Regions from separate parts of the Candidatus Thiodiazotropha sp. AKIB8 genome, predicted to be linked through region 4. Evidence: predicted binding sites of a transcription regulator. Region 4 holds the regulator's gene; each other region holds the start of a gene.
The links. The regulator FNR, encoded in region 4, switches genes on or off when oxygen is low (the NO sensors DNR and NnrR bind a similar motif). The targets are predictions, from matches to a motif close to TTGATNTANATCAA.

Region 1 (5,302 bases), on a different contig from region 4:
TAACTCTTCGGCTCGCTCGTTGGCACTGACGCCTCCGCCACCACCGCAACACCAGTTCATCTCTCTGTTATCATGCATATCGACAAAGTTACTGGCCACCATATTCAACAGATTGCGTGGCGGCTCCAATACGCCCCCTTTACGCACAATCTGACAAGGATCATGAAAGGTCAAACGTTCATCTTCAGTACCCTTTGTCTTTAAACGACCGCTTGAGCGCAGTTCATCCAGCAGTTCAAGGATGTGTACCACTTTAAAGTTATAGGGCCGACCGATGAGGTTGGGGCCCTCCCAGCGAATTGCAGTATAAGCATGACCGCACTCAGGACTGATGACATAGTTGACTTTCAGCTTTTCTGCGGCAACCACGACTCGGTTCACCAGCTCCCTGGCAATATCAGAAGAGCCGATCTGAATACCTGAATTGGTAGCCTCGTAAGCCACAGAACTAATAGTCCAGGTTACTCCAGCCTGCTTGAAAATGCGTGCAAGCGCCTCGAGATATTCAGGGAAATTCATGATCTCCATGGATGACAAAAGCGCCATGTAATCAACACCCTCTACATCCACGGGTATGGTCAAACCGGTATCGGCTTCGATATGTTTGATCTGTGCAGCCACCGCGGGAAATTTAACCCCCATAGGACTGCCGATCGTAACAGCTCGTTTGCTAGCGCCTTTTATGCCTTCGGGCGCGTAGCCTGCAGCCACAAATCCTTCCCGGGCACGCCGAATCATGTAGCTGATATCATTGCCAACCGGGCAGACCATTGAACAACGCCCGCAGAGTGTGCAGCCGTCATAGATAAGTTCTTCCCACTCCGCTAACAATTCATTTGTCACCGGTTTACTCAGACCCACAAGGGATTTCACTCTGCCCCACAGGGTATACTCTTGCTCCCAAACCCTGCGCAGCGGCTCCAATTTATGGATAGGAGTATATTTTGGATCACCAGTCTCGGTATAGAAGAGACAGGCTTCAGCGCACATTCCACAATTAACACAACTGGAAAAAAACGACGCCACAGGGGCATTAATCTGTTCACGAAAGGCATTCATGCCTCTTTCAAGTGTTGCCTCGCTCATGACTGAACTCCTCTGCGCCCTGCCATAGCGCCGTTATACCAACGGGCAATAATAAAGGTGAAGGCATGCATCAGCTTGGTAAAGGGAAAGAGCACCATCAATATTTCAATACTCAGAATGTGTAGCCCCAAAACCAGCGGATAGGGATCGATCATACGATGGTAGGCCAGATATCCGCTAAGCATTGGAAGAAAGGTAACCAACCAGGTCAGATAATCTTCCGGGCCACTGAGAAAACGCTTCACCGGATGGGTCAGACGACTGAACAACATTGCCACCAGGGTAACGATAGTGACTGCAGCAACAGCATCGACAAGATTACTGGCTATACCTGGCCAACGAATACCAAAAATAGATTCAATGAATTCGATATGGGGCACAAACAAAAACAGAGTAACTAGAAAGCCAATGTGCCAGATATATCCACCAACAACAGTGAATGGGGAACGATTGAATGTACCAGATTCTGGTGCAGTACGAGTCACCAGGGTCAGTAACCCTGCCCCAAGCTCAGCACCTCTGGGTTCAGAATAATCCGGCTTACGACCCAATATCAATACTTCAAGCAGCCGGATTAAAACGCCAACAATAAATATCACCAGAGCTATATCAAACCCTGGCCCTCTAACCCATAAAAGAAAATCAATTGGTGTGCTCATGATTTCTTATCCAAATCGTCGATGGTAACGGTTTCGTGGTTTGCAGCCGCCTTGGACTGAGTGCTTCGATTTATCGCACCGGCAGCTGCCCCCAACGCAACACCTGCACCTACTACATAGCCTGCATTGCGGGAGATATCGCTATCGGGAATGGAGAGTGCATTATAAAATCCACCTGCATCCCAAAAGTCTGGTTCGGAACATCCCAAACATCCATGACCGGACTCTACCGGCCAACTGGTACCCTGATTCCACTTGGTGGTGGCACAGGCGTTATAGGTCATCGGACCTTTGCAACCCAATCTGAACAGACACCAGCCTTTGCGTGCACCTTCGTCATCAAAGGTTTCGGCAAACAATCCCTTGTCATAGAAGGGACGACGATAACATCGGTCATGAATACTTTGGCCATAGAAGACCATTGGGCGTCCTAACTCATCCAACTCTGGTAACGCACCAAAGGTCAGAAAGTGGGCCAGTACGCCGGTAATTACTGTCGGAATGGGTGGACAGCCAGAAACATTTACAACAGGTTTATCTTTAACAATCTCCCCAACTGATACAGCCCCGGTTGGATTGGGATCGGCATGGGGTAGACCACCAAAGGCAGCACAACTTCCAACAGCCACAACTGCTGCAGCCCCGGCAACAGTCTCTTCCAGCATCTGTAGATTACTGATACCGGCTATTGCGGAGTAACCTGGATTCCCTAGCGGAATAGAGCCGTCGACTACAACGATATATTTTCCTTCATTTTCATGCATTGCTGCTTCCCGGGCAGCTTCTGCGGCATCACCTGATGCAACCTGCAGGGTATGGTGATAGTCGAGTGAAATGTGGTCGAAAATGAGATTTTCAACGCTCGGGGAGTGGCTGCGGGTCAGCGATTCTGTGCAGCCTGTACACTCTTGAAAAGAGAGCCAGATAACCGATGGACGTCTGGCTTTTTCCAACGCTTGAGCAATCGCTGGAACCATTGATGGTGGCAATGCCATCAAGGAAGCAGTGGCAGCACAATACTTGAGAAACCCTCGTCGTGAGATGCCCTGTTCACGTAAGCTTTCACCAAGTGTCTTGGTCATTTTTTTTAAGTCATCAGCCATCACAACTCCTACCGCTTAGCTCAAAGTGCGGAATTATCGGTATTTAACTCTTTTTCAAGTTGGCCTATAGCATCAAGAATATCTTCCTGCTGAGAGAGTACGATTTGTGGAATTCGACCAATCTCAACCTGCAAAGCAACGCGCTCCCCTTCAGCATTACGATGATCTATTACCCAAACACCTGAAAAGGCTGTCTCCCAGATCTTGCTCTTACCCAGGGAATCCATGGTCAAACTTATTTCGCCTTCTCCCAGCTTGCTCAACAACAGCTCTTCATCCCCTGGCCCGAATGGTATGGCACGTAGATCTATACACCATGGCTCAGCGTCAGTGGTGAATCGTTGAAGCGCATGAAGAATTTCATGCAAAATGGGGATTGCATTTGAGTGGTTGTTTTGAGTGCCCTCAGAAGGCACTACTTTTACGGCGATGTCCTGGAGTCTTTGCATCAGGTAAGCTCTAAACTTTAGCTTATATACAAGAATATCACTGATTTCTGATAAAGGTGCTGATCTGGATCATCATTGCGTTGGAAGAGTGTTAATATTTTTTGCATATAGGTTCTCTTATTGTTTTTTAATCACATTATGTGGTGATGTTTTTATGAGAAGGATAAAAAGTAAAAAGTAACTAAAGTAGTAAGCTATTGCTGAGTAATTAAACGCTGAGCCAAAGCATTCCGACACCAGTTATTACCACGCTGGCACTCAGGTTTTAAAACCCCACCCCCCCAGTATAGACACTATTTCATCAATGCCCTTATCGATTGTCGGCTCAACAACCTCACTCAAAGTCTCTCCCCAATCAAGCTCTTTGGGTTCTATCCCCACCAGGCAACGGGGATCGGGTAAGGTTTCTGATAGACGGGCAATATCCAACAGATCGCCCAGGCTGACTTCATGAACACTGGATCGGTTACCCATTAGATATTTGTCCATCTGCTCATTGTGAAACACCTTCAAGCTACCCGGAGGCAAGTTCATACGTGCCGCATCCACTACAATCAGGCCTTCAGACTCTGCTATAGGCTCTGCCAGAGTGAAACTGAGGGTGCCACCATCCAGAAAGTTGACACCAGCTATTTCGCCAAACCTCTGTTGCATACGGTTTACCAGATGGACACCTATACCCTCATCACTTAAGAGGTTATTTCCAATTCCGAGGATCAATACAGATTGTAATGACATTTTTTTACCTTGAAGGAGCATATGACTCCCTGAGAGAATAAACTAATTGTTTTCTGAAAGTGCAGGTTACACTATGTGTCTCGGCATACCCATGCAGATAAAAGAAATTAATGGCTTTACCGCACGCTGCGAAGCCAAAGGTATAGAAAGGGATGTCAGTCTGTTCATGCTACAACATGAAGAACTGGCTGCGGATGACTTCGTAGTGGTGCATGTCGGTTACGCTATCCAAAAAGTCTCTCCCCAGGAGGCGCAATCTGCCTGGGAGATCTATGACGAAATGTTAGCCAAGATGGATCAACAATCGGATGCATGAGTTGGCAGTCTGTCAATCCATGCTGCGCCAGGTTGAAGAGATAGCATCCCGGGAAGAGGCCGTATCGGTTGAGCGCATCATCATCCAGATTGGACCACTCTCTGGCGTGGTGCCGGATCTACTGAAGCAGGCCTTCACCATTGCCCGTGCAGGGACTAAAGCTGCGAACGCAGAGCTGGTTACTGAAACACAAAAGATTCGAGTCCATTGCCTACAATGTGGATATGAGTCTGATGCCCCGCCCAATCGCCTGATCTGCTCCCAGTGCGGAGACTTTCGAACCCGACTCATCAGTGGCGATGAACTTTTGCTGTCCAGTGTTGAACTCATCAAGAGAGAATATTAGGAGTACCATCAAAATGTGTGACACCTGCGGATGTAATATCACTCACGGCAACCGGCATCTCATTGAAGAGGGAGGCAAGCATGCCCATACACACGGTGACCATGTCGCAATCGAGGTTTTAGAGAACCTGTTAAGTGAGAATGACCACCAGGCAGCGCACAACAGAGAACACTTCAATCAACATGGGGTTTTGACCATCAATCTTATGTCTTCCCCTGGCAGTGGTAAGACCCGCCTGTTGGAACGCACCATCGATATGCTCAAACAGCGCTACCGGATCGGTGTCATCGAGGGAGATCTCGAAACTGAAAATGATGCAGAACGTATCCGTCGAAAAGGCGTTCAGGCGGTACAGATCACTACCGGAACTGCCTGTCATCTCGATGCACATATGATTCATCAGGTGTTGCACCAGACCCAGCTTGAAGCGCTGGATATATTGTTTATCGAGAATGTTGGTAATCTTGTCTGCCCTGCCAGCTTTGACCTTGGGCAGCATCTCAATGTCACCTTGTTGTCGGTAACCGAAGGGGATGACAAGCCAGCCAAGTACCCGGTGATTTTCCGTGTTGCAGATCATGTGCTGATCACAAAGTCTGACCTGC
Region 2 (5,302 bases), on a different contig from region 4:
ATGGGGTATTTTTTTCTTGACTGTCGGATGTTACGTCAAGTCGATAATCAATGCAAAAAGACTATGTAAACAAAATCATATGAAATTATTAGTAGAAACTAATGAGGTAACTTGAAATTGCTTTCATCTGTATGACAATCATTGGGCCGACAGGTTTGCCATACATGATCGATATTACCTAATAGTTTGAGTCTTTTGATCAGCAGCTTTTGTTTGTCAGGGGCTGAATTGATCGGGTGAAGCGTGGTTCTTAGCTGGTGGGGTGTGCTGCTTGAAACCAGTATCTGGGCAGACTGCCATGGGGATTTACCGCTACTGGGTACCCTGGTGATGGTGTGATACTCCTCTTCAAGAGCTTTGATGTCGAGACCCACCCAGTCCAGATAGGGTAACAACTTTGCTAATCGTATCGGGTAGATTCCTGCGGTATGCAGGCCGATCAAATAACCCATCTTTTTTACACTTTTTACTGCATCGAAAAGAGCTGACTGTAAGGTAGGTTCTCCGCCGCTGAATACAACGGCATCCAGCAATCCTCTGCGCTGATCGAGAAATGCCACTATTTCACCCCAGGGGATAAGTGGGGCGCCATTGCTGGGTATGAGTTCAGGATTATGGCAGTAGTCGCAATGCAGTGGACAGCCCTGACAGTAGATTACCGCTGACAGTTGATCAGGATAGTCGATCATGGTCATGGGGGTCAGCCCCCCCACCCTGAGGGGTGAGGGGGTGGTGGGGGTATTCACTATGCTTTCTGCTCACTGACCTCGGAATGCGGTTCCCGATAGCATAGACGCTCAGCCTGTTCTGCCTGTTTCCCAGGGTTGAATGCTGAGATAGGTCGGTGGTAACCCATCACACGGGTCCAGACTTCACAGCGGGTGCGCTCTTCATCTCTTAACTCAGTGGATTGAGTCATCTGCTTGCTCCTTTTGCTTCTGTTGTATCAATAGATCATCACATTGGGGGCAGAATTCGTGCTCGCCACTGAGATAGCCATGCACCGGACAGATGGAGAAGGTCGGGGTGATGGTCAGATAGGGGATGCGAAAATTAGCCAATGACCGCCTCACCAGTTTTTTACAGGCCTCAGTACTGCTGATCTGTTCGTTCATGAATAGATGCAGCACCGTGCCGCCGGTGTATTTACGCTGCAGTGATTCCTGATGTTGCAGAGCAGCAAATGGGTCGTCGGTATATCCTACCGGCAATTGCGATGAGTTGGTGTAGTAAGGTTTGTTCTGAGTTCCGGCTTGCAGAATGTCGGGAAATTTTTTCTGATCGAGCCGGGCAAATCGGTAGGTTGCACCTTCAGCCGGAGTCGCTTCCAGATTATAAAGATGCCCAGTCTCTTCCTGAAAGGCCACCATTTGTTGACGAATCCGCTCGAGAAAACGCTCCGCCAGGGCTTTGCCGTCAGCGTCAGTGATGTCGAATCTGTCTCGGCTGAAATTGCGGATCATCTCATTCACTCCATTGATCCCTATGGTCGAGAAGTGGTTGCGTAGCGTACCCAGGTATCTTTTTGTGTAGGGAAACAGGCCCGCATCCATATGACGCTGAATAACCTTTCTTTTTATTTCCAGGCTATTGCGAGCCAGTCTAAGTAGTTCGTCAGTGCGTTTCAGTAAGGCTGTTTCGTTCTCTGTAAATTGAAATCCCAGGCGGGCGCAGTTAAGTGTCACCACACCAAGAGAGCCGGTTTGCTCAGCTGAACCAAATAGACCGTTGCCCCGTTTTAATAGTTCGCGCAGGTCGAGTTGCAGGCGGCAGCACATCGATCTGACCATATTCGGGCTAAGTTCCGAATTAAGAAAATTCTGGAAATAGGGTAGTCCATATTTCGCGGTCATCTTAAACAGTCTTGTGGCGTTTTCACTCTCCCAGGGAAAGTCCGGTGTGATGTTGTAGGTTGGAATCGGAAAAGTGAATACTCTGCCTTTGGCGTCCCCTGTTGTCATTACTTCGATATAGGCGCGATTGATGAGATCCATTTCAGCCTGCAGTTCGCCATAACAGAAGGGCATTTCGATGCCACCGATCAGTGGAACCTGCTGACGCAGATCCTCCGGGCAGACCCAGTCAAAGGTGAGGTTGGTGAAGGGTGTTTGGGTGCCCCAGCGAGAGGGTACATTGAGGTTATATATCAGTTCCTGAATTGCCTGTTTTACCTGGCTGTAGTCGAGTTGATCCTTTCTTACAAAAGGGGCCATATAGGTATCAAATGAACTGAATGCCTGAGCACCGGCCCACTCATTTTGTAAGGTGCCGAGAAAGTTAACAATCTGGCCTATGGCGCTGGAGATATGTTTTGGGGGGGAGGACTCAACCTTTCCTGGTACACCATTCAGTCCCTCATGCAATAAGGTGCGCAGGGACCATCCTGCACAATACCCAGCCAGCATATCCAGATCATGGATATGCAGTGCCCCTTCTCGATGGGCTTCACCAATCTCCGGTGGGTAGACATGGTTGAGCCAATAGTTGGCAATCATCTTACCGGAGGCATTTAATATCAGTCCGCCCAATGAGTAGCCTTGGTTGGCATTGGCTGAGACTCGCCAGTCCGATCGCTGTAGATACTCATTTACCGAGTCCGCGACATCCAGTAGCGTGCGGCGATCCTGGCGCAGCTTTTTGTGCTGCTCCCGATAGACAATATAAGCTCGGGCGGTTTGCAGATGGTTGGCGCTGATCAACACCTGTTCAACCACATCCTGGATGCGTTCAATACTGGGGGTTCTCTCCCGATACCCGGTGTGGGTGAGCACTTTGATTACATGGGCGGTAAGCAGCTCTGCCTCGTCATTGTCGAACTCCCCACTGGCCTCACCGGCCATGAGGATGGCGTTGTGGATCTTGAGCGGATCGAAATCAGCCTTACTGCCATCACGTTTGAAAATCCTGGTGGGCGTAGAGAGTGGCTGTCGAGACAGGGTGGCTGACATCTTGGGTTCTCCTCCCATTGTTATTGATTTCACTCAACATATTGTTAGTAACAATTAATTGAAGCACTATATGTTGTGTTTTCAAGGGTAAGTGTTGACTTGGATCAACTGTCGGAGAAATTGAGCTGCGAATAATCTATTCGAAGAGAATGGGTGCGGCCTTGCCGCACCAGTCAGTCTGTTTGTCTCGAGCAGATGGGTGGCTAAAGTGGAGTTGGATGGAACGGCAGGGTTTCACTCAACTTGCTATAATCCGTCGGCGACGAAGGGGTTGGTCTGGCGCTCTTCGCCAAATGTGGAATCTGGTCCATGGCCTGGTATGAATCGCACATCATCCCCCAGAGGCCACAACCGCTCTTTTATAGAGCGCAGTAGGGTGTTGTGGTCGCCCCGCGGAAAATCTGTTCTGCCTATAGAGCCCTTGAATAGTACGTCACCCACCTGAGCCAGCCGGCTGTCGCGGTGAAAAAAGATGACATGGCCGGGTGTATGGCCTGGGCAGTGGATCACCTCCAGTCTCTCATCACCGATTGTTACCTCATCGCCCTGTTCCAGCCATTTGTCCGGGGTACAATTCCTGGCATCCCCAAAGCCGAACATACTGGCTTGTTGCTGCATATTTTCGAGCCAGAAGGCATCTTCCTGATTGGGGCCGATGATTGGTACCTCTAGTCTTTCAGCCAGCTCCACTGCGCCACCGGCATGGTCAAGGTGTCCATGGGTGAGCAGGATCATTTCAGGTTTCAGCTCGAGATCGTTAAGTTGCTCAATGATCAGCTCACTATCCCCGCCTGGATCGATGATCGCAGCAGATCGCGTGTTTTCGCACCAGAATATTGTGCAGTTTTGTTGGAAAGGGGTTACGGGGATTACTTTATAGTGCATTAGCTGATTTTGCTCAGAAGTGTTTCAAGTTGAGATGCGTTTTTGGCGCCCAGGAGAATATCGTCGATGAAGCCATCTTTTACCAGAATTAATGTTGGTGTAGCACGTACTTTATACGCTCTCGCCGCTTCTGGATCACGCTTAACATCAATCTTGCTGATATTGTCATGACGCTCTGACAGTTCGTCGATCACAGGCGTCATTGTTTTGCAGGGAGGGCAGTTATCACTATAGAAGTAGATCAACTGATCCTTTGCTTGCTGGCCATCAGTCGCTACTTTTTGACCGATCTGGCGCTTTGCCGAGAGGTAGGTGAGCAGGGGGACCAGAATAAGATAACTGGCTATCAGCAGTAATATGATCATCACCCAGGACATCAGAATCCCTCCAGGACTGTTTTCAATATTAGGCTATCCTATAACCCATTTTTGGGGCCGATTCGATTAGTGTTACCAGGCCCTGGTTCTATGTTCAGGCTTCGGTAAAAACCTACAGTTTAATTCTAAGGCAGGTTTTATAAAATTTAACTGATTGGCATGCCCCATATAGCCTATTATGGGGCGAGCATATTATTACTATTAACCCTGAAGACAACATACTTAATCGCCGGGTTAATAACCAGAACAGAGACATAGCGATAGATCCTATGGAGCAGACAACACTATTTATTGTGGTTGGGGGATTATTAGTCCTCACCCTGGTGCTGGCAAGTATTATCCAGCGCTATAACGACTTCGTGGAAGAGCGTAACCAGAAGGTTCAGCGTATCCTTAACCGGGTAACTGAGATCGAGGCCTTGATTCAACGTATTCCAGGGCTGCCTGTGCCTGTGGAGGTTGAAACCTTGCTGCGTCAGGATATTTTGGTTCGTCTGCAGGCGCTGAAGCAGATGCATCACAAGTACGAGGGTATCAATCAGATGATTCAGGCCGCAGAGCAGGCCGTGGGAGAGGTCAAGGCTCAGCCTCAGGATACCCATCTGGATGCCCTGCGTCTGGAACAGTTTTCGCGTCTGTTGAAAGAGGTGGATTGGCTGCTCAAAGAGCGCCGGTTACTCACGCCAATGACCGATGAGTATAGGGATCGGTTGATTGCAGCACTCGATTTCAGGCACGCCGAATCTCTCTATCACCACCATATCAAGCAGGCAGAGCGATTGGAGAAGGAGCAGCAACTGCACCAGGCTCATTGGCACTGCAGTCAATTGAAGACTCTGGTAGAACCGTTAGTCCAAAACAACCAGCAAGCAGCTGAGTGGATTAAAGAGATTCGACGTGTTTGCGAGAAGATAACGAAAAGTTTGCGAGGCTCAGCTTAGTCGGATTGCTCTTTTTCGATATATCCGTTGACTGGTTCTGTGATGCGATGGCTCTCATCCAGCCACTCCCCAAGGTCGATCAGACGGCAGCGATCGCTGCAAAAGGGCTTCCATTTTGAAGAGTCTGCCCAGATGACCTCTTTGCCACAGT
Region 3 (5,302 bases), on a different contig from region 4:
TAACACTTCCTTCCAACTGCAGAAATTCTCCTAACTCTACAACCAGAGCTTCTACCTCCATCAGCGGATGATAACGCTGCCCTACCACCCCGTCATGATCAACCAAAACTCTATCATCGGTCTCTTCATCTTCCAGTAACTCACAATCACCGGGAGCAGACTGTTGCCCTGGCGCCAAACCCAATTCCCATAGACGACACTCACCCTGTGGTGGCAGATGTCCGGGAGGTATATTTGCATCCCGTTGAGGCTCCACATCATGATCAGGCTTACCTATCACGACCACCTGCTGGCCCACCATCGTTTCCAGCAGAAGTTCAGTCAGTGGACGAGGTGCTCCTTGGTAATTTATGTTGTCAAAATATGCACTATCGTCACCCAACTCCACAGTGACGCATTCCATACTGTCAGATTGTTGAACGGGTAGAGCACCACACAGCAATAATGCGTTCTCCTCAGGCATGACTTCACTGATTTCACCTTGCAGGCGAACCAGCTTACTTTCAAAGCCGGCTTCCAACACATCAACAAAAACCACAGGCCTGAAGTTGTAACCCCGACCATTTTCAACGATGTGTATAGAGCTTCTGGCATCCAGATCAACCTGGACAGTAATAACATTGCCCTCATCGACACTGAAACAGTCTCTCGCAAGCAGATCAAGCTTGCCAGTGCCCGGCAAATTTGGATGGAAGGTCTCATTATCTGTGATGTCGTCTGGCGTATCATCAGCCAGCACCAGTTCCAGGTCACTTAAAATCAGGCGGATCTTACAGTAACGACCTACAGGAACATCGTCACGAAATGTGAAAGGAATCGATTCGTTTCTCAATCTGAGCAGATCAACTGTCTGTGCCTCATCTGAGTAGAGCACAACTGGATCAGCTTCTTCAGAACCCAATAATTCAATCCGCTCAATGACTGCATTGATTGATACAAATATTGAGGGGTCAGCTGGTTTATCAGTCAATAATACGCCGACTGTACCTGTACGCTCCGCACTACCGGTCGTTGTATCATTTGTTGAGGTACTATCGGAACTACCACCGCCGCCACATGAGATTAAGATAGCTACCAGTAGAACAGCAATGAATTTAGAGCTGATTTGGGTATAGAGACGCATCGTTCATATCACCTTATTTGTGCACTTTGGGAATATATTACCATTAAACAGATAATTTTCTGAGCAGCGACTCGCATTTTTTGAGAAATGTTTTTTATCCCGCCAGTGATTTATCACATTGAAATATAAAGATAATTTACAAACCATCAAGCTCAAACAGAAAATCCAATACTTGGTTAAAAGAGCATCAGCTATACTCTATAGTGACCTGTAAAGGTCACAATTTACTGAACAAAATAAACAAACAGTGTAGTCCAGTCATAAAAAAGGGGGCCGAAGCCCCCGATTTTTCCCGCTTAGGGTGAAACCAAGCAGAACTACTCCTTAGTCATCATGACGGTCTCTGCGTGGACGCCAAGAGTTCCATCTATTCCGATCATCATCACTGGAATATTCATCATCTTTAGACTCGTCATCGTCAGACTCATCTTCATCTTTTGACTCGTCATCCTCAGATTCATCATCGTCTTTAGACTCGTCATTATCTGAATTTCTATCTTCACGATTTTCGCAATTACGGTCATGATCATGCTTGTGTCTTGGATGTTCTCTCCACCATGGTTTGTCATCCTCGTCACTCTCATCATCATTCTCGCTCTGACATACACCATCAGCACTGTCTACCAGGGCGTTACAGTTATTATCCACGCCATCATCGCAGACCTCTAAGGCACCAGGATTGACATCGAAATTGTTATCATCACAATCCACTGCACCACAGCTACCACCTTCAATGCTGTAACCATCGCCATCAACATCAGTACAGTCAACAGGACAATCAACTGCATTCACATCTGCAGTATCTGTAAGTCCGTTACAGTTGTTATCAACATTATCGCTACAGATTTCTGTCGCGCCTGGATTAATTGCAGGATCGCTGTCATTACAGTCAATCGCACCACAAGAGCCACCATCAATTGAGTAGCCATCACCATCCATGTCAGTACATTCAACAGGACAATCTACCGCATTTGGATCTGCTGCATCGGTCAGGCCGTTTCCATCATTATCAACACCATCGGTGCAAATTTCAGTTGCGCCAGGATAGGCAGAGGCATCGCCGTCATTAAAGTCAGCTGCGGTACCACAACTTTCACCTTCAGCATAAAAGCCATCCTCATCTGAATCAGTACAAGTTGGTGTAACAGGTGGCGGGCAGAAAAACTCATAGTCACCTGCTGAATAGGCCGACTTCGCATCATTATCAGAATGGCATGCTTTACAGCTGTCATCCTGATATGACTGCAGTAGATCGTAGCCATTGCTGTTGCAGTATTCGACAATAGTATCTGTCATGGAAGAAAAAGCACTTGCCTGTTGAGCTCCAGCAAGAAGGGATGTGCTCAAAACGAGCAACTTAAATCTATGTTTGTTACGAATCATATATCAATCTCTCATTCCGTTAATTTTTTTAATGGCGCATCCAGAACTGAAATGGATCACCAATCCTTTTCGCTTAAATGAGGTCAATAAAGCAGATCGTGATCACAAGAAATCACGTCTTAAAAAACGCTTTATTAAGGCCAGCCAAGCGGAATAGATAGTGTCGCTAAGATAGGAATGCATCTGTGATATCACTCACACAACCCTTGGGAGAATAATCCCAGTCATCAATAATTCCAAACAACTTCACACAATCAATCGGTTTTGTTAATTAGTCCACTAAGCGGAAATTAAATATCGATCAAATATTTTTTTTGTAGATAGTGTCAAATACTCACAGAAAGACATTTGAATCTTTCTTTGCATTTAAACGATGATATAGAGTTGATTTTTTTATAGACAGTTGCGACCTTTTTTTAATGAATATCAGCTCATCAATGACCTGTTATTTTACTTTGGTCTTTATCATGCTCTCTAACACCTAATTGATCTGCAAAAATTTAGATTCTTCTCAGATCTTTTTTCACTCTCACCCAGGATGCAGATGCATGAATCCTCTTCGGGTAAAAAATCTTCTACCTGGATTATCTCAGTTTCCCCTGTTAACTCTCCTTTTCCTCCAGAAGCAGGCGTAAATGGAGCAGCACAGCATTTACTGATCAGATACCCGGATATCCAGGATATGCTGAGGGCATCTGTTATCAGCGGGATAAACTAAGCAGGAGCAGGCAAGAGACCCCACGCCGAGCAACGCAAAGTCTTAAAGCTGGATACCAATCCAGGAGGATCAGGATGTTGAGAATTTGTCTGGCTATATGGCAAAAATGGTGGCCCTGTAGTAACTGAGCACCCAGTTGCAATCGTTGAAAGATAGATCAATTTTCAATAAATCATTGATATATCTCACATAATTACTTCATACCAATATAAGAATAATTTAAAATGTACTTTAAAAACAATGCATTGATATATATCAACCACATTGATATTCTACCCTACGGATTGAATGTTTATACCAATACTATGTTTTGGATATGTATTTTCTCATCGCGGGATATTTACCTGAGCAATATCAAAACCGGGCACTATTCCGTATTAGCATTACAGTCAAATGTACGCACCCGCAAGGAAGTATCAGCAGCGCGTTTTTAAAATAAAAATTACATCCAAGGGGAAGAACAACATGTGGAAAAATTTTACCAGGTACAGTGCCTGGCTGGTGCCCTTGTTCATTTTGATAAGTATTCAAACTGTTCAGGCCGCCCCCACACCCGCCTTAACCATACTGGGAGAAGAGATTCCGCACGGCTTCGATCCCGAAACTGGTAAACGCATTATCCCCAACGAACGCTGCCTGACTTGTCATGGCGACGAGAACGAAAAGTCTGATGTGCGTGATGATGGCAGCAAGGTCACTATCTTTGTACACAGCAAACAAATTGAAGAGAGTGTGCATGGTGAACTGCACTGTAATAGCTGTCACATCACCATCGAACGCGTGCCCCATCGTGAGGCACCCGCAGTTATTGTAGGCTGCGTCGACTGCCACAAAGATACCTGGGAAGAGTATAAAGACGACCCCGACGAAAAGCATAAGCGTCTGAAGATCGTCAACGAGCAGATCGACTACTACATGGATTCTATCCATGCTCAGCCAAACTCACTGGATCAATCTCGCACCAATGCCACATGTTACGACTGCCACGAGGCCCACAATGTTGGAGAACTCGGCAGCATACAACGTGCCGAGAAGCGCCTTAAAAACCCTGAAGTCTGCGGCAAATGTCATGAGGATCAGCTGGCTGATTACCGCAATTCTGTACATGGCGAGGCGGTACTGGAGAAAAGTGACAGCGACTCAGCGGTATGTTCCGATTGTCACACCACCCATGCCATAGACGCCCCTGAAACCGACAAGGCAAAACTGGCAATTACAAAGAATTGTGGTGAGTGTCATGAAGAGGCTCAGCGCACCTATTTCGATTCTTATCACGGCCAGGTTCATCGCCTCGGATATACCAATACAGCCAAATGTCATGACTGCCACGGCAGCCACAAGATCAAGGGCGAAGATGATCCGACTTCAGAGATTCATGCCAACAACCGACTGGAGAACTGCCGGGTCTGTCATGAGGACGCCAATGAGAACTTCCTGACCTTCTGGCCCCACGGCGACGCAGATGACAGAGCAAACTATCCGGGCCTCTGGTTCTTCAAACTCTTCATGCAGATTCTTATTTTCTCCGTGATGGCCTTCTTCTGGGTACATGTGGTGCTTTGGCTCTACCGCGAGGTAGCTGACCGTATGGCAGGCAAAGGCTTTATTGAAGATCTGGACAAGCCTGATATTGTCTACTTCCGCCGCTTCCCTGTCGTCTGGCGCTGGATACATGGCCTGTTCGCCATCTCCACCATGACTCTGATCCTGACCGGCACCACGCTGCTGTTTGCCCATACCGGTTGGGCCAAGGCGGTGGTGGTGTTCCTTGGCGGTACTGAAATGGAAGGCATCATCCACCGCACCGCCGCTGTGATCTGGTTGGGTATATTCCTCACTCATCTGACGATAGCCGTCACAAATATCATTCGCAAACGTAAAGACTTCGAATGGTTCGGCAGCACCTCCATGATCCCCAATATGAAGGATTGGCGGGATCTGAAGGGCATGTTCAGATGGTTCCTTGGAAAGGGTGAGCGCCCTGAGTTCTCCCATTGGACCTACTGGCAGAAGTTTGACTATTGGGCACCCTTCTGGGGCGCGGCTGTAATCGGTACTTCCGGTATCATGCTCTTCGC
Region 4 (5,302 bases):
ATCTGCAGGCTGAACCTTATAGGCTGCCATTTGCTGGCGACTGTGTGGATGGTATTTTACTACCCCATACCCTGGATTTTTCCTCTGATCCCCACCAGGTGTTACGTGAAGTGGAGCGGGTTTTGATTCCCGAGGGGAAGCTGCTGATCACTGGGTTCAACCCCTGGAGCCTCTGGGGAGGGGTAAGACTGCTTAGGTTGAGGTCATCGATACCGCCTTGGTGTGGTCACTTTTTCAGCAGTCGAAGGGTTTTGGATTGGCTGTCACTTTTAGGCTTTGATCTACTTGATATTCACTTTCTTAATTACAGGCCACCGATCCAAAGACCCGGTATTAGTCAGAGACTCCAATTTCTGGAGCAGCTCGGGGAGAATCTCTATCCGAATTTTGGTGGGGTGTATATCATATTGGCCGTAAAGCGCGTGGTTACTCTTACACACATTCGCCCGAAATGGTCGGTAAAAAAACGTGTTTTACCCACTGCAGCAGAACCAACAATCAGGAATGGGACTTAGTGATCAGGCCTGTTAAGCATAAGAAACCCTATCTCTTAACGGATTTTTAAGAAGTATAAATGACTCAAATAGTAGAACTTTTTAGTGATGGCGCCTGTAAAGGGAATCCTGGGCCTGGTGGTTGGGGGGTTGTACTGCGCTATGCAGGCCATGAAAAGAGACTGTATGGCGGTGAGCCTGGCACTACCAATAACCGGATGGAGCTGCTTGCGGTAATTCGGGGGTTACAGGAGCTGACAAGGCCCAGTCAGGTGCAAGTGACTACCGATTCACAATATGTAAAAAACGGCATTACCCAGTGGATCCACGGCTGGAAGAGAAATGGTTGGAAGACCTCTGCACGCAAGGCGGTAAAAAATGTTGATTTGTGGCGGGAATTGGATAGTGAAGTAAGTAAACATGATGTGGATTGGCAATGGGTAAAAGGACATGCTGGTCATCCAGGGAATGAATTGGCAGATGAACTGGCTAATCTGGGTATTCAGGAGATGTTGTCATGATGCGCCAGATTGTACTCGACACAGAAACCACCGGTCTGGAGCCAGAGCAGGGACATAGAATTATAGAGATCGGCTGTGTTGAGCTGGTTGACCGAAGATTGACAGGTAATAACTTCCATCAGTTTCTGCAACCAGATCGAGAGATCGATGCGGGGGCCATTGAGGTGCATGGTATCACCAATGAGTTTCTCGCCGACAAGCCGAAATTCTGTGATGTGGTGACTGACTTCATCGAATATGTGCGTGGTGCTGAATTGATTATCCACAATGCACCATTCGATGTCGGATTCCTTGATCATGAATTGAGGTTGATGGAAAACCCGCAGCGCATCGATGCACTGTGTGCTGTTACCGATACGCTGATCATGGCAAAGAAGATGCATCCAGGGCAGAGAAACAGCCTTGATGCATTATGCAGACGCTATGATATCGATAACTCCCATCGTGAGCTGCATGGGGCGTTACTGGATGCTGAAATACTCGCCGATGTCTATTTGATGATGACCGGTGGACAGACGGCGCTGGTGTTGGATGACGATCTTGGGCAGCAGGGTGGTGATGAGCAATCGGTTGATAATATCCGCCGACTGTCAGCCGGCCGTCCCCCTCTCAAAGTGGTTGTTGCCGGCGCTGAAGAGATTGAAGCCCATGAGCGTCAACTTGAGGAGATGGGCGAAAGGTGCGTTTGGCTCAGCAGTTAGGATTTAACCCCTGGATTGTGTGGACTTGGCGCTATCGCAGCCTTGCACGATGTCATACAACCTCGGTATGTCGAGTAACTGTACATGTTTCCGCTCTACTCTAAGCAGGTTTTCATCCTGAAACCTGGTAAAGAGTCTACTCACGGTCTCGACTGCTAAACCGAGGTAGTTACCGATTTCATGGCGTGACATACTGAGAAAGAAGTCGCTGGCAGAAAAACCCCGTTGTTTGAATCGTTCTGAGAAGCTGAGTAGGAAGGTTGCTAAGCGCTCCTCGGCACTCTTTTTACCCAGTAGCGTCAACATTTCCGTCTCCTGACCTATCTCCCGGCTGAGCAGACGATACATTTGGTGCTGCAGACTGGGCATTATGCAGCTCAGAGATTCCAGCTGGGAAAAGGGGATTTCGCATACCGCTGTAGTCTCAAGTGCGATGGCTGAGCAGGTGTGGCTATCGTCCTGGATTGCATCGAGGCCGATAAGTTCGCCGGGAAGATGAAATCCCAATACCTGTTCCCCTCCATCCTCATTAGGGCTGTAGGTCTTGACCGAGCCGCTGGTTATGACCCGCAAGCTATGAAACTTGTCAGCCCCACGGTAGAGATGATCTCCTCGATGGTAGGGGCGGCCTCGCTTGATGATGCCATCGAGGCGTTCGACATCGTCCGGAGTCAGCCCCATGGGGAGACATAGGGTGGCAAGGCTGCAGTTTTTACAGGCGACCTTGATGTTTTCAAATGATACGACTTTTCTACTAGTCAAGTAATCGCTCCAGCATGGGCAGGTGCTATATAGGCAATGTATTGTGCACCCAGTTAGTGTTTAAGGCATTTCTTACCCTTGAATTGTCCTCTCTCACCCTGAATTTAGCTTTGCTCAGAGGCGGTTTTGCCAAATAAAAACATTAAAAGCTGCTTTACCAGGCGCATATGCCAGGCTGATACAGCTTAATGTCTCCCAATCTACCCTATTTCGTCCATGTTTAATTGTTGGTGGGCTGGCAATTCGAGCTATTTTTCCAGAAATTCTTGATGTGGATCAAGTAGTTTTACTGTTTTTATTACTTTGGATCATTGATTTTTAGTCTGTCGCCGAATAAAAAAACCGGCCTGAAGGCCGGCTTTTCTGCTATTGATCGGCCTGATTATTGAGCCGGAGCAGGAGCGGGTGCAGCTGCAGGAGGTGCAGGATAGCCATAAGGAGCACCACCATATGGTGCGCCATAAGGAGCGCCATAGCCATAAGGAGCGCCGCCGTAGCCATAAGGACCGTAACCGTTGTAGCCACGGTAGTAGTTATTACCACGACCATAGCCAGAACCACGGGCGTTGCCGCTCATGCCAAAGCTGAAATCACCAGAGCCATCACCATAGCCGTCACCGTAGCCGTCGTTGTTATAACCACGGTTGCCGCCCCATGGGCCGTTGCCCCACCAGGCAGATGCACTGGTAGACACAGCTACGAGTGCCGCGATGCTCAGAACTTTAGCAAATTTAGTCATGCTTTCTTCCTCTCAAATGATTGTTTTCATACTACATCGGTGATGTAGAAAAGCGGCCTTACAGCCTCCATCATGCAATGGTTAAGGACTTCACGCCAAGTCTGTCATGTTACGGGGCAGACTGTAGGGTAAAGTTCTACTTGCCTCAGTAGTTGTTATTTGCGTAACACGCCAATCGATTATAGACCCTGGTCAGTTATAATCAATCGAATTATTGAGCCCCGTATGGAGACGATTTCATGGCAATCTTGTCTATTTGATTCGATCTATTTGGATCCTGAGCAAGCAGCTCTCAGGGGCGATCTGATGGAAATCTCTGGGGAGTTCCGAGTTACTTCCTTATATAGAGTGCAGATATTTTTATCGAGGACATGCCTTGAATCAGTAGTTTGTTGCAGTTCTGAATAATACCTAAATTGAAACCAGGTTGGTTAGCCCTTCGAGATTGAGTGAAGAGGGGCAATCTGTTACTGTTTACACCCGTCCTATATCCCATTTTCCTGCACTCTAACCTGGTAAGCAGAATTACATGACCAGTTTTATTTTTATTACGGGCGGTGTTGTCTCCTCCCTTGGCAAAGGTATCGCTTCAGCTTCTCTGGCTGCACTGCTGGAGGCCCGCGGACTGGATGTCACAATGATCAAGCTGGATCCCTATATCAACGTGGATCCCGGCACCATGAGTCCTTTTCAGCATGGCGAGGTGTTTGTAACCGAAGATGGATCTGAAACAGATCTGGATCTCGGCCATTACGAACGATTTATCGACAGTACCATGGGGTGTAATAACAACTTCACCACAGGTCAGATCTACGAAAATGTGATTCGCAAGGAGCGAAAAGGGGAGTATCTGGGGGGTACGGTTCAAGTAATTCCCCATATCACCAATCAAATCAAGGACAGTATCCAGCTTGGTGCGGCTGACAAGGATATCTGTCTGGTAGAGATAGGCGGTACCGTAGGCGATATTGAATCCCTGCCATTTCTGGAGGCGATCCGGCAAATGGGCGTGGAGATGGGGCCACAACGGGCGATGTTTATGCATCTTACCCTGGTGCCCTATATCAAAGCATCTGGAGAGATCAAAACCAAACCGACTCAACATTCGGTGAAGGAGTTGCGCTCTATCGGTATTCAACCGGATATCCTGGTATGTCGCTCTGAGCAGCCTCTGCCGGAAGCGGAGCGTAGAAAGATCGCACTTTTTACCAATGTCCCTGAACAGGCCGTTATCTCAGCTGTCGATGCTGACTCGATCTATCGGATTCCTGTGCTGCTGCATGCTCAGAATATGGATGAGTTGGTGAATCAGCGCTTTGGTCTGAATTTGCCACCTGCGGATCTCTCTGAATGGGAAGCATTTCTTGAAGGGCTGGACAATCTGGAAGGAGAAGTGAAAGTCGCGATGGTGGGTAAGTACGTGCATCTCACCGAAGCATATAAGTCCCTCTCTGAGGCGCTGGTTCATGCTGGCGTGCATACCGGGAATCGGGTGGTTATTCACTATGTCGATTCTGAGCAGATAGAGAAGAGTGGCATCGATAGCCTGAAGGGTATGGATGCTATCCTGGTGCCGGGGGGATTTGGCAATCGCGGCGTAGAGGGCAAAATTGCTGCAGTAAGCTATGCGCGGGAGAACTCGATCCCCTATCTGGGTATCTGTTTGGGTATGCAGGTGGCAGTGATTGAGTTTGCTCGCCATGTGGCCGGTTTGGCAGATGCTCACAGCACTGAATTTGATCGCTCTACGCCTAACCCTGTAATCGGATTAATCGTGGAGTGGCTGAATGCGGATGGTAAGCTTGAAACCCGGAGTGAAAACTCCGATATGGGGGGCACCATGCGTCTCGGCGGACAAGAGTGCAGGCTGCAACCTGGTAGCCTCACCCATCAACTCTATGACAAAGAGGTCATTGTCGAACGCCACCGCCACCGCTACGAATTCAATAACAGCTACCTGGATGATATTGTCACTGCCGGCATGAAGGTCTCTGGCCGTTCGGTTGATGGCCGTTTGGTCGAAATCGTTGAGATACCTGAACATCCCTGGTTTGTGGCTTGTCAATTTCATCCGGAATTTACCTC

Region 1: AC4IFB_RS12300 (hydrogenase expression/formation C-terminal domain-containing protein) is a predicted target of FNR. The motif match lies at 3,357-3,370, and genes of this name have one in related genera.
Region 2: AC4IFB_RS18205 (ribonucleoside triphosphate reductase) is a predicted target of FNR. The motif match lies at 3,043-3,056, and genes of this name have one in related genera.
Region 3: AC4IFB_RS03470 (cytochrome C) is a predicted target of FNR. The motif match lies at 3,470-3,483, and genes of this name have one in related genera.

What each region holds. Positions count from the first base shown of each region.
Region 1 is NZ_JBSYOO010000039.1:79,549-84,850, forward strand. Features, by position in the region: gene AC4IFB_RS12285 ((Fe-S)-binding protein) at 1-1,086, opposite strand, end outside; gene AC4IFB_RS12290 (hypothetical protein) at 1,083-1,745, opposite strand; gene AC4IFB_RS12295 (hydrogenase small subunit) at 1,742-2,848, opposite strand; gene AC4IFB_RS12300 (hydrogenase expression/formation C-terminal domain-containing protein) at 2,869-3,297, opposite strand; gene AC4IFB_RS12305 (HyaD/HybD family hydrogenase maturation endopeptidase) at 3,556-4,035, opposite strand; gene AC4IFB_RS12310 (HypC/HybG/HupF family hydrogenase formation chaperone) at 4,109-4,351, shown strand; gene AC4IFB_RS12315 (hydrogenase maturation nickel metallochaperone HypA/HybF) at 4,344-4,697, shown strand; gene hypB (hydrogenase nickel incorporation protein HypB) at 4,711-5,302, shown strand, end outside.
Region 2 is NZ_JBSYOO010000050.1:130,700-136,001, forward strand. Features, by position in the region: gene AC4IFB_RS18195 (anaerobic ribonucleoside-triphosphate reductase activating protein) at 99-746, opposite strand; gene nrdD (anaerobic ribonucleoside-triphosphate reductase) at 746-919, opposite strand; gene AC4IFB_RS18205 (ribonucleoside triphosphate reductase) at 903-2,948, opposite strand; gene AC4IFB_RS18210 (MBL fold metallo-hydrolase) at 3,195-3,833, opposite strand; gene AC4IFB_RS18215 (thioredoxin family protein) at 3,833-4,210, opposite strand; gene AC4IFB_RS18220 (hypothetical protein) at 4,480-5,151, shown strand; gene AC4IFB_RS18225 (DNA gyrase inhibitor YacG) at 5,148-5,302, opposite strand, start outside.
Region 3 is NZ_JBSYOO010000018.1:24,781-30,082, forward strand. Features, by position in the region: gene AC4IFB_RS03460 (DUF4382 domain-containing protein) at 1-1,123, opposite strand, end outside; gene AC4IFB_RS03465 (putative metal-binding motif-containing protein) at 1,448-2,419, opposite strand; gene AC4IFB_RS03470 (cytochrome C) at 3,690-5,302, shown strand, end outside.
Region 4 is NZ_JBSYOO010000051.1:35,236-40,537, forward strand. Features, by position in the region: gene AC4IFB_RS18445 (class I SAM-dependent methyltransferase) at 1-515, shown strand, start outside; gene rnhA (ribonuclease HI) at 575-1,015, shown strand; gene dnaQ (DNA polymerase III subunit epsilon) at 1,015-1,716, shown strand; gene fnr (fumarate/nitrate reduction transcriptional regulator Fnr) at 1,720-2,478, opposite strand; gene AC4IFB_RS18465 (sulfur globule family protein) at 2,861-3,217, opposite strand; gene pyrG (CTP synthase) at 3,747-5,302, shown strand, end outside.